4 regions of the Nonomuraea sp. WAC 01424 genome follow, and region 4 is predicted to be linked to each of the others. Evidence: riboswitches for the same ligand, from Rfam matches in the RefSeq annotation. Region 4 holds a riboswitch; each other region holds the start of a gene.
The links. Region 4 has a riboswitch for cyclic di-AMP ahead of DMB42_RS10310 (CHAP domain-containing protein). Riboswitches for the same ligand answer to the same signal wherever they lie in the genome.
Positions count from the first base shown of each region.

Region 1: it holds a riboswitch for cyclic di-AMP, as region 4 does, so the genes downstream of both, DMB42_RS23755 (C40 family peptidase) here and DMB42_RS10310 (CHAP domain-containing protein) in region 4, are expected to answer to the same signal.
Region 2: it holds a riboswitch for cyclic di-AMP, as region 4 does, so the genes downstream of both, DMB42_RS30510 (CHAP domain-containing protein) here and DMB42_RS10310 (CHAP domain-containing protein) in region 4, are expected to answer to the same signal.
Region 3: it holds a riboswitch for cyclic di-AMP, as region 4 does, so the genes downstream of both, DMB42_RS04325 (C40 family peptidase) here and DMB42_RS10310 (CHAP domain-containing protein) in region 4, are expected to answer to the same signal.

Region 1 covers NZ_QHHZ01000008.1:347,027-349,217, reverse strand. Annotated here, with positions in the region: gene DMB42_RS23760 (NAD(P)-dependent alcohol dehydrogenase) at 1-932, shown strand, start outside; gene DMB42_RS23755 (C40 family peptidase) at 916-1,461, opposite strand; cyclic di-AMP (ydaO/yuaA leader) riboswitch at 1,493-1,654, opposite strand; gene DMB42_RS23750 (3-isopropylmalate dehydrogenase) at 1,753-2,191, shown strand, end outside.
Region 2 covers NZ_QHHZ01000011.1:437,644-439,834, reverse strand. Annotated here, with positions in the region: gene DMB42_RS30515 (Gfo/Idh/MocA family protein) at 1-741, shown strand, start outside; cyclic di-AMP (ydaO/yuaA leader) riboswitch at 859-996, shown strand; gene DMB42_RS30510 (CHAP domain-containing protein) at 1,010-1,705, shown strand; gene DMB42_RS30505 (class I SAM-dependent methyltransferase) at 1,757-2,191, opposite strand, start outside.
Region 3 covers NZ_QHHZ01000001.1:909,929-912,119, reverse strand. Annotated here, with positions in the region: gene DMB42_RS04330 (NlpC/P60 family protein) at 1-532, shown strand, start outside; cyclic di-AMP (ydaO/yuaA leader) riboswitch at 871-1,034, shown strand; gene DMB42_RS04325 (C40 family peptidase) at 1,189-1,641, shown strand; gene DMB42_RS04320 (hypothetical protein) at 1,775-2,191, shown strand, end outside.
Region 4 covers NZ_QHHZ01000003.1:208,780-210,970, reverse strand. Annotated here, with positions in the region: gene DMB42_RS10315 (luciferase family protein) at 101-448, shown strand; cyclic di-AMP (ydaO/yuaA leader) riboswitch at 703-840, shown strand; gene DMB42_RS10310 (CHAP domain-containing protein) at 854-1,564, shown strand; gene DMB42_RS10305 (TetR/AcrR family transcriptional regulator) at 1,626-2,183, opposite strand.

The sequences.
Region 1 (2,191 bases), on a different contig from region 4:
AACGGCCCGTGCCGCGCGACGACGAGGTGCTGGTGCGGGTGCGGGCCACGTCCGTGCAGCCCTATGACTGGCATTTCATGCGGGGGGAGCCGTACCTGTCCCGGATCATGGGCGGCGGCGTCGGGTTGCGCCGGCCGCGCATCCCGGTCCTCGGCGCCGACGTGGCGGGGGAGGTCGAGGCGGCCGGCAAGGACGTCACGCTGTTCCGCCCCGGCGACGAGGTGTACGCGATGTCCCTCCAGGGCGGCTTCGGTGAGTACGTCTGCCTGCGGGAGAGCGAGGTGGCCCCCAAGCCGGGGAACCTGACGTTCGAGCAGGCGGCGGCCGTCCCGATGGCGGCCAACACGGCGCTGATCGCGCTGCGCGACGAGGGCCGCGTGCAGGCGGGCCAGAAGGTGCTGGTCAACGGCGCGTCCGGCGGTGTGGGCACGTTCGCCGTGCAGCTCGCCAAGGCGTTCGGCGCGCACGTGACCGGCGTGTGCGGCGGGCGCAACGCCGCCCTGGTCCGCTCGATCGGCGCGGACGAGATCATCGACCACACCAAGGAGGACTTCGCCACGTCCGGGCGGCGCTTCGACCTGCTCGTCGACGTGGCGGGCGGCCGCCGGCTGTCGGACTGCCGCCGCGTCCTGACCAGAAAGGGCGCGTACGTGGTGGTCGGCGGGCCGGCCGGGCGCTGGGTGCAGCCGGCCGGCCACATGTTCGCCGCGCTCGCGTCGGCGCCCTTCGTCCCGCAGCGGATCGCCAGGGCGGACGTGGTCCGCTGCGGGAGCAACAGGGCGAACCTGCTGACGCTGACCGGGCTGATCGAAGGGGGCGAGATCACCCCGGTCATCGACAGGACCTTCCCGTTCGGCGAGATCCCGGCGGCCGTCCGCTACCAGGAGGAGGGACACGCCCCGGGGAAGGTCGTCGTCACAGGGTCGCTGTGAGCATGGCGGGGGCGGGGGCCTTGCGGAGCGCGGTGTAGTCCGCCCAGCGCTTGACGCCCTTGGGGTCGGGGCGTACCGCGCCGACGAAGGCCTGCCTGCGCCACTGCGACAGGCGTTCCTCCTTCACCACGTCGCCGGTGTGCGGGGAATGGACCATGAAACCGGGTTTGGAGATCATGCCGACGTGGCCGAGGTTGCTGAAGAACACCAGGTCGCCTGGTTTGAGGTCCTTCCAGACGATTTTCCGGGAGAAGGCGCCGTACTGTTCGGCGGCGGTTCTGGGGAGTTCGATCCCGGCGTCCTCGTACGCCCGGAGCATGAGCCCCGAGCAGTCGTAGCCCCGTTCGCTGGCGCCGCCCCATACGTACGGGGTGCCGCGTTTGTCCATGGCGTAGTCGAGGGCGACCTTCCAGGCCGGCTTCGGTACACGCTGTTCCTGGACCTGTTTCACCTGGGGGCCGGTGAGGGTGACGGAGGGGGCGGGGTCGGCGGGAGCCGCGGGCGCGAGACCTGCGCCGCCCGCTGCCACCGCCAGGAGGATGGCGATGCTAGACAGGGGAACTGTCCTTCCACGAGGCCGGCCGGGTTAGCTGACGGGCTCGGGCCTGGAAGTAGCCCTACGGCTGTGCTTCGAAGGGGAAGCGAGGCCGATTCGCCCCGGGGGGAAAAGGGGTGGGTCCCCGGCTCCACGCAGTGCTGCGCGGATTAGGCTCGTCGGACTCTAACGAAACGGTCAAAAGGTCGCAATCCCCCCAAAACGGAATGTCCGGCCATTGAGATGATGTGTTCGTCAGCCGAGACGAGCCGGTAGGGTACCGCCATGGAGTCGCGTAACATCCGCCTGGCCGTCATCCCCGGGGATGGCATCGGCGCCGAGGTCGTAGCCGAAGGGCTCAAGGTCCTGGAGGCCGTGGGCACGAAGATCGAGCCCACCCATTACGACCTGGGCGCAGCCCGCTACCACCGCACGGGCGAGACACTGCCCGACGCGGTGCTCGAAGAGCTGCGCGGCTATGACGCGATCCTGCTCGGCGCCGTCGGCGACCCCAGCGTGCCGCCGGGCGTGCTGGAGCGCGACCTGCTGCTCAAGCTCAGGTTCGAGTTCGACCACTACGTCAACCTGCGCCCGGTCAAGCTGTTCCCCGGCGTCCCGACCGCGCGGGCCGGCGCCTCCGCCGAGCAGATCGACATGGTCGTCGTCCGCGAGGGCACCGAGGGCCTCTACGCGGGCACCGGCGGCGTCATGCGGCGCGGCACGC
Region 2 (2,191 bases), on a different contig from region 4:
GCCACCCCGCACGCCCAGCACCTGGAGGTGGCCGAGGCCGCCATCGCGGCGGGCAAGTCGGTGTTGTGCGAGAAGCCGCTGGCGGCCACTGTGGCCGACGCCGAGCGCATGGTGGCGCTGGCGCGCGCGGCCGGGGTCTTCCTCATGGAAGCCATGTGGATGCGCTTCAACCCGCTGATCCAGCGGGTGGCGGCCGATCCGCGCTTCGGTGAGATCCGTTCGGTGCGGGCCTCGTTCGGGTTCGCGCTGCCCTACGATCCCGCCCACCGGTTGTGGGCGCCGGAGCTGGGCGGCGGGGCCCTGCTCGACCTCGGGATCTACCCGTTCGGGCTGGCTCAGCTCCTGCTCGGCATGCCGGAGGGGCTGCGGGTGACCGGCTCGCTGGCGCCCAGCGGGGTCGACGCCGAGGCGGGCGGGGTGCTGCTCTACCCGGGCGGACGGCGGGCGCTGGTGGACGTGTCGCTGCTCGCGCACCACCCCAACGACGCGAGCGTGGTGGGCACGTCGATGCGGGCCGACATCCGGGCGCCGTTCTGGGCGCCGGAGCGGGTGTTGTTGTCGGGGCCGTCGATGGAGCCGGAGGAGCTGGTGCTCGATCCGGCGGACAACGGCTACGCCGGGGAGCTGCGCGAGGTGCGCGCCGCCACGGCCGAGGGCCGTACCGAGAGCACGATCATGCCGCTTGACGAATCCCTTGCCATGATGGGACTTCTGGCCGACGCGCGCGGACAACTCTCCTAGCTGGGCCTTTAGGCAGTTGCCACACTCTTGCCCGATGTATTACCTTGTGGGGCATCTCGTGGCAGACGTCCGGTTTGTCCGACTTTGTTCAACCATCGCACGACATTTCACAGGATCGTCCTGTGACCGCTGAATCCGCCTCCGGGCGGAACCGGGGACCCACGTCCTTTGGGGTGAATCGGCACTTCGGTGCCGTAGGGCAGCTTCCACGTCCGAACCCGTCAGCTAACCCGGTAAGCGGCATGGAAGCAAGGAGTTAATGCCCTCGATGGCCATACACCGTCTCTCCCGTGCCCCGAAGATCAACTACGCCCGCGCCCCGCTCGGCGTGACCGTCATCGCCTCCGCGCTCGGCGCCCACGCCACCGCCGCGAGCGCCGACACCACCGACCCGGCCGCCGCCTCCGCGCAGGCGGCCGTCGCGCCCGAGGCCGCCACCCAGGCCCGCATCCCCACCGAGACCCAGGTCAACGTGACCGCCGCCCAGGTGCTGGCCATGGCCAAGGCCCAGGTCGGCACCTCGGAGAACGCCTACGGCGGCGGCACCAAGTTCCAGAAGTGGTACGCCGACTCCCAGCGCGCCGACGAGACCGTCGCCCGCGACGGCGGCAGCCGCCAGGACTACATCAACGCCCCCTGGTGCTCGATGTTCGTCTCCTGGGTCGGCGAGGAGACCGGCGCCCGCCCGCAGGTCGGCTGGGACGCCTGGACCGTCGCCCACGCCAAGTGGTTCGCCGCCAACAAGCGCTGGGGCAGCCAGGCCAAGCCCGGCGCCGTGGTCTTCTTCTCCTGGAGCGGCAGCAAGAACCTGGGCGCCATCCAGCACGTCGGCTTCGTCGTCAAGGACAACCACGACGGCACGATCTCCACGATCGAGGGCAACACCGGCAACGGCAAGGTCGAGGAGCGCGTCCGTCCGAAGTCGCAGGTCGTCGGCTACGGCTACCCGCAGTACGCGGGCTGACCCCCGGCTTTCGAGCGCGTGTCCCCGTGGGGGACGCGCGCTCGCCGCGTCTCAGGGCCGCACCGCGAGCAGCGAGTACAGGATCGGCAGGTTCGTCCCGTCGACGGGGAACCGGTGGAGGCCGTCCGCGCCCGCGGCCAGCAGCCCGCGCGGGTCCATCTCGGTCGCGACGTGCTCGCCCAGCTCGGCCACCGTGAGCCCGGCCCGCGCCGCCGCGGTGACGATCTCCCCCACCGAGTACGGGTACTGCACCGACTCCTGGGCCTCGGTCACCACCCCGGCGTCGGCGTACGTGCCGGTCACCGTCTCCCGGTGGGCCTCGCCGCCGCCGTAGGGCCAGTCGGCGACCAGCGGGTCGACCGAGGCCACGGTCTGGTAGGCCGGATGCAGGTCGACCAGCACCAGCCGCCCGCCGGGCCGCAGCGCCATGGCCGCCCCGCGCATCCACGCGCCGAGGTCGCCGATCCAGCACAACACGCCGTACGT
Region 3 (2,191 bases), on a different contig from region 4:
GCGCGACAACGCCCAGACCGCGCTGGCGGAGGCGGACGAGGAACGGGACTCGGTCCAGAAGGAACGGGCCGAGGTGCTGAAGCTGATCGGCGAGCAGAAGAAGCTCCTGGACAAGCTGGACGCGTACAACCCCGGCAACCCCAACAGCACGGGCATCAAGTACACCGGGCCCGCCTCGGGCAGCGCGGCCGCCGTCCTGCGCTTCGCCTTCGCCCAGGTCGGCAAGCCCTACATCTACGGCGGCACGGGCCCGCGCGGGTACGACTGCTCGGGCCTGACCCAGGCCGCCTGGCACGCGGCGGGCGTCTCCCTGCCGCGTACGACGTGGCAGCAGTGGGCGTGGGGCGCCGGCCGGAAGGTCGACATCAAGGACCTCCAGCCGGGGGACCTCATCTTCAGCGAGGGCCTCGGTCACGTCAGCATCTACGCGGGCGGCGGCAAGATCGTGCACGCGCCGCAGACGGGCGACGTCGTCAAGGTCGTCCGCCTCGCCGACTACGGCCGCCCGCTCGTCGGCGCCATCCGCCCCTGAGGCCGCCCCTGGGGCCGTCCTCGGGCGTGCCCTTCGGGGCGGCTGACAGCGCTGTCGGTCAGTACGGGACGAAAGGTGCGAACGGGACGAACGGGTCCTGACAACCGGGTGCTCCAGGAAGTGTGAGAAGGGTCACATTTGAATAACGGAACCTCTTCTCCAGCAGGACTTCCGTTCTTTACTCACCCCTTTATCTGATCTTTACAACCTGACTGGGACTTTGCCCAACCTTGACCCTTCCGCGTAGCTTCTGGCGTCGCGGCGAACACGCCATGGTCGCTGTGATCAACAAAAATCCGTCGGTCGCCACCGATATCCCCATTCAGACAAACCCATCAGGCGGCGACCTGCCGAGTCCGTGCAGCCAGGAGGCACGGAGCCGGGGACCCAAAGATCCCGTTATCCCCCGGGATCAGGGGTGAATCGGCGCTTCATCGCGCCGTAGGGCGACTTCCAGGCCCGAATCCGTCAGCTAACCCGGTAGGCGTTCGTGGAAGACACGAGGAGAAATCCTGTCTACCTCCCTGCATAACCCCCGTCTGTCCCGTCTCGCCCTGAAGGGCGTCGCACTCACGATGACCGTGACGGCCGGAGGTGCGGTTCTCCATGCCGTACCGGCCGGGGCGCAGACGGCGAGCGAATCGGCGCTCACGGCGGTGTCCACCACCGCAAGGGCGGCCACCGCCAAGTCGGCGAAGACCACCAGGTCCGCCAGGTCGGCCAAGGCGGCACGAGCCGCCCGGCAGGCGTCGAAGGCCCGCAGGGCAGTCTCCGCCGCCAAGCACCAGATCGGCGACCCGTACCGGTACGGGGCCACGGGTCCTGGTGCGTTCGACTGCTCCGGTCTCGTCCAGTACGCCTGGAAGAAGGCCGGGGTGAGACTCCCTCGCGTGACGAGCAGCCAGTTCGCCCGCATCAGGCACAAGGTCTCCTGGCGCAACCTCAAGCCGGGCGACCTGATGTTCTTCAACGGGCTGGGCCACGTCGGCATGTACGTCGGCCACGGCAAGATGATCCACTCGCCGCGTACCGGCCAGCGGGTGCGCATCGACAAACTGGGCGGATGGCGGAAGTCGTCGTTCGTCGGCGCGGTGCGACCCGGCGCGTGACCACAGGCTCCTGCCCGGACCCTCCCCGGTCCGGGCGGGGGCCTGTCGCGTGTCCGGCCTCCTGGAGGACTCGTGTGCCCGGCGTCCGCGAAGGCCGGGGCGTGCGGTCGGTGGGGGCGGCTAGCATCGGGCCGTGTCCTCGCAGGTGCGTCCGTCCCCTCGCGGCGCGCGGCTGCTCCTGCCCGTCCTGTTGCTGGCGGCGCTGCTGACGGCCGCCGACGTGCCGTACGCCGCCGTCCTGCCCGCCGGGGCGCGCGGGTTGTGGGGCGAGGGAGGTCAGGTGGCCCGAGCCGGGCGTTCCGTGGTCGTCGGGCGGCACGCCGCGCCCGGACTGCTCGCCGACCTGGCCCGCCGTGCCGACCTCGCCGGCCGCCGGGTCTCGGCGGTGCTCGGCCGGCCGGTACGCCCCCTGGTCGTCGTACCGGACTCCGACGCCGAGGCGGCCGGGCTGGCCGGCACGGGACGGCTCGACGGGCTGGCCGCGGTCGCCGACGGCGGCCCGGCGATCGTCGTGCCCGGCTCCTTCGCGCGGCTCACCCCCACCGGACGC
Region 4 (2,191 bases):
TAACCGTGCCGGTCAGGGCCCGGATACGCCCGTTCACAGGGGGATAACGGTTCAGGAACGGGGGCTGACGGCGGGGTGAGCCGTGGCCCAGCATTGGATCGTGGCAGGAATCTCCGCCTGGCGGCGGACGCCTACGCGCCGCGGACCCTATGTGGCCCGCGCGGTCGCGGAGTTACGGTCCTGGCCGTCGCTGGCTCTCAGCGGCACCGGGCAACAGGTCGCCTTCACCGTACGCGGAACCGAGATCCTGCGCCTGGCCGGCCGGGACGAGATCCACGTACGCCTCACCGCACCCGCCATCGGACGCCTGGAGCCCTATCTCCATGCGTGCGATCAGATCCATGCCTGCCGCGACCGCGCCTGGGTCGCCGTGCAGGTCGACGCCGAGCCGGATCTGGAATTGCTGCTCGCCCTCACCAGCGTCGCCATAAAGGCGCACGTGGCCTGACATTCGGCGAGCAGCGTTTCTCTTGCCGACTGCCGAAATAATTGCCCGCGTTTGCCCTGGAATTACTCGCCGGGTACGTTGGTTGTACACACCCAAGCGGGGAGTCGTCCCAGGTAGGGATGACATTGCCCGGGAATTACCCAGGCAGGCCCCATGTTGTACAGAGTCGGCGCGGGCAATCCGCGTCCGGGCGTCGCAGATATACCTTCAGGCCCTTTCCTGGGCCCGGGAAGACGTGCGTCAGCCCTTTGCCTGACCAGAGACCGCTGAATCCGCCTGTGTGCGGAACCGGGGACCCATGTGTCCATCGGGGTGAATCGGCACTGCTGTGCCGTAGGGCAGCTTCCCGCCCGAACCCGTCAGCTAACCCGGTAAGCGGCACGGAAGCACAAGGAGTAATCCCTCATGGCCAAGCACCGTCTTCACCGTGCCTTCAAGCTCGACCTCGCCAAGCTCGACCTCGGCGCGACCGCCGTCGCCGGCGTGCTCGGCACGCACGCCGCAGTGAACGCCGACACCGCCTCGCAGGCCGCCGCCGGCACCACCGCCGCGGGGACCGCCGGGACCGCCGCCCGCCCGTACGTCGCCAAGGTGAGCGACGAGAGCGCCAAGGGCAAGGTCAACGTCACCGCCGCCCAGGTCCTGGCCACCGCCAAGGCCCAGGTCGGCACCACCGAGGACGCCAACGGCGGCGGCACCAAGTTCCAGAAGTGGTACGCCTCCTCGCAGCGCGCCGGCGAGACCGTCGCCCGTGACGGCGGCAACCGCCAGGCCTACGTCAACGCCGCCTGGTGCTCGATGTTCGTCTCCTGGGTCGGCAACCAGACCGGCGCCACCCCGCAGATCGGCTGGGACGCCTACACCGTCGCCCACGCCAAGTGGTTCGCCGCCAACGACCGCTGGGGCACCGAGGCCAAGCCCGGCGCCGTGGTCTTCTTCTCCTGGGGTGGCAGCAAGGACCTGAGCGCCATCCAGCACGTCGGCTTCGTCGTCAAGAACAACGGCGACGGCACGATCTCCACGATCGAGGGCAACACCGGCAACGGCAAGGTCGAGGAGCGAGTCCGCCCGACGTCGCAGGTCGTCGGCTACGGGTACCCGTCCTACGCCGCCTGATCGCACTCCGAAAGAGCGCACTCCCACCTTGGGGGTGCGCTTTTTCGTGTGCGGGAGCGGCTCAGGGGGTGGGAGGTTTCGTGTGCTGGCCGACCAGGGCGGTGGCGGCGTGGGCGGCCGACCGGGCCGCGCCCGGGTCCTCGGAGATCATCGCGGTGACGGTGGCGCCGTCGATCAGGGTGAGCAACTGCTCGGCGAGCAGGCCGGGATCCTCCGCGCCGGCCTCCTCCGAGAGCGAGCGCAGGTAGGCGCGCAGGCGCTCCTTGTGCTCGCGCACCGCCGTACGCACCACGGCCGAACCGGCGCCCAGTTCGGCGAAGGCGTTGGCGAACCCGCAGCCCCGGAAGTCGTCCTCGGTGAACCAGCGCTCCAGCCAGCGGAACACCGAGGGGATGCCGTCGCCGTCGTCGGCCACGTACGCGGTGAGCGAGCCCATCCAGAGCTCGTCCCGCCGCCGCAGGTACGCCTCGACCAGGGCCTCCTTCGACGGGAAGCACTGGTAGAGCCGTTTCAGCGAGACGCCCGACGCGGCCCTGATCTCGTCCATGCCGACCGCCTGCACGCCGCGGCGGTAGAAGAGGTCGCCCGCGGCGTCCAGCAACCGCTGCTCGTGATCCATGACACTCC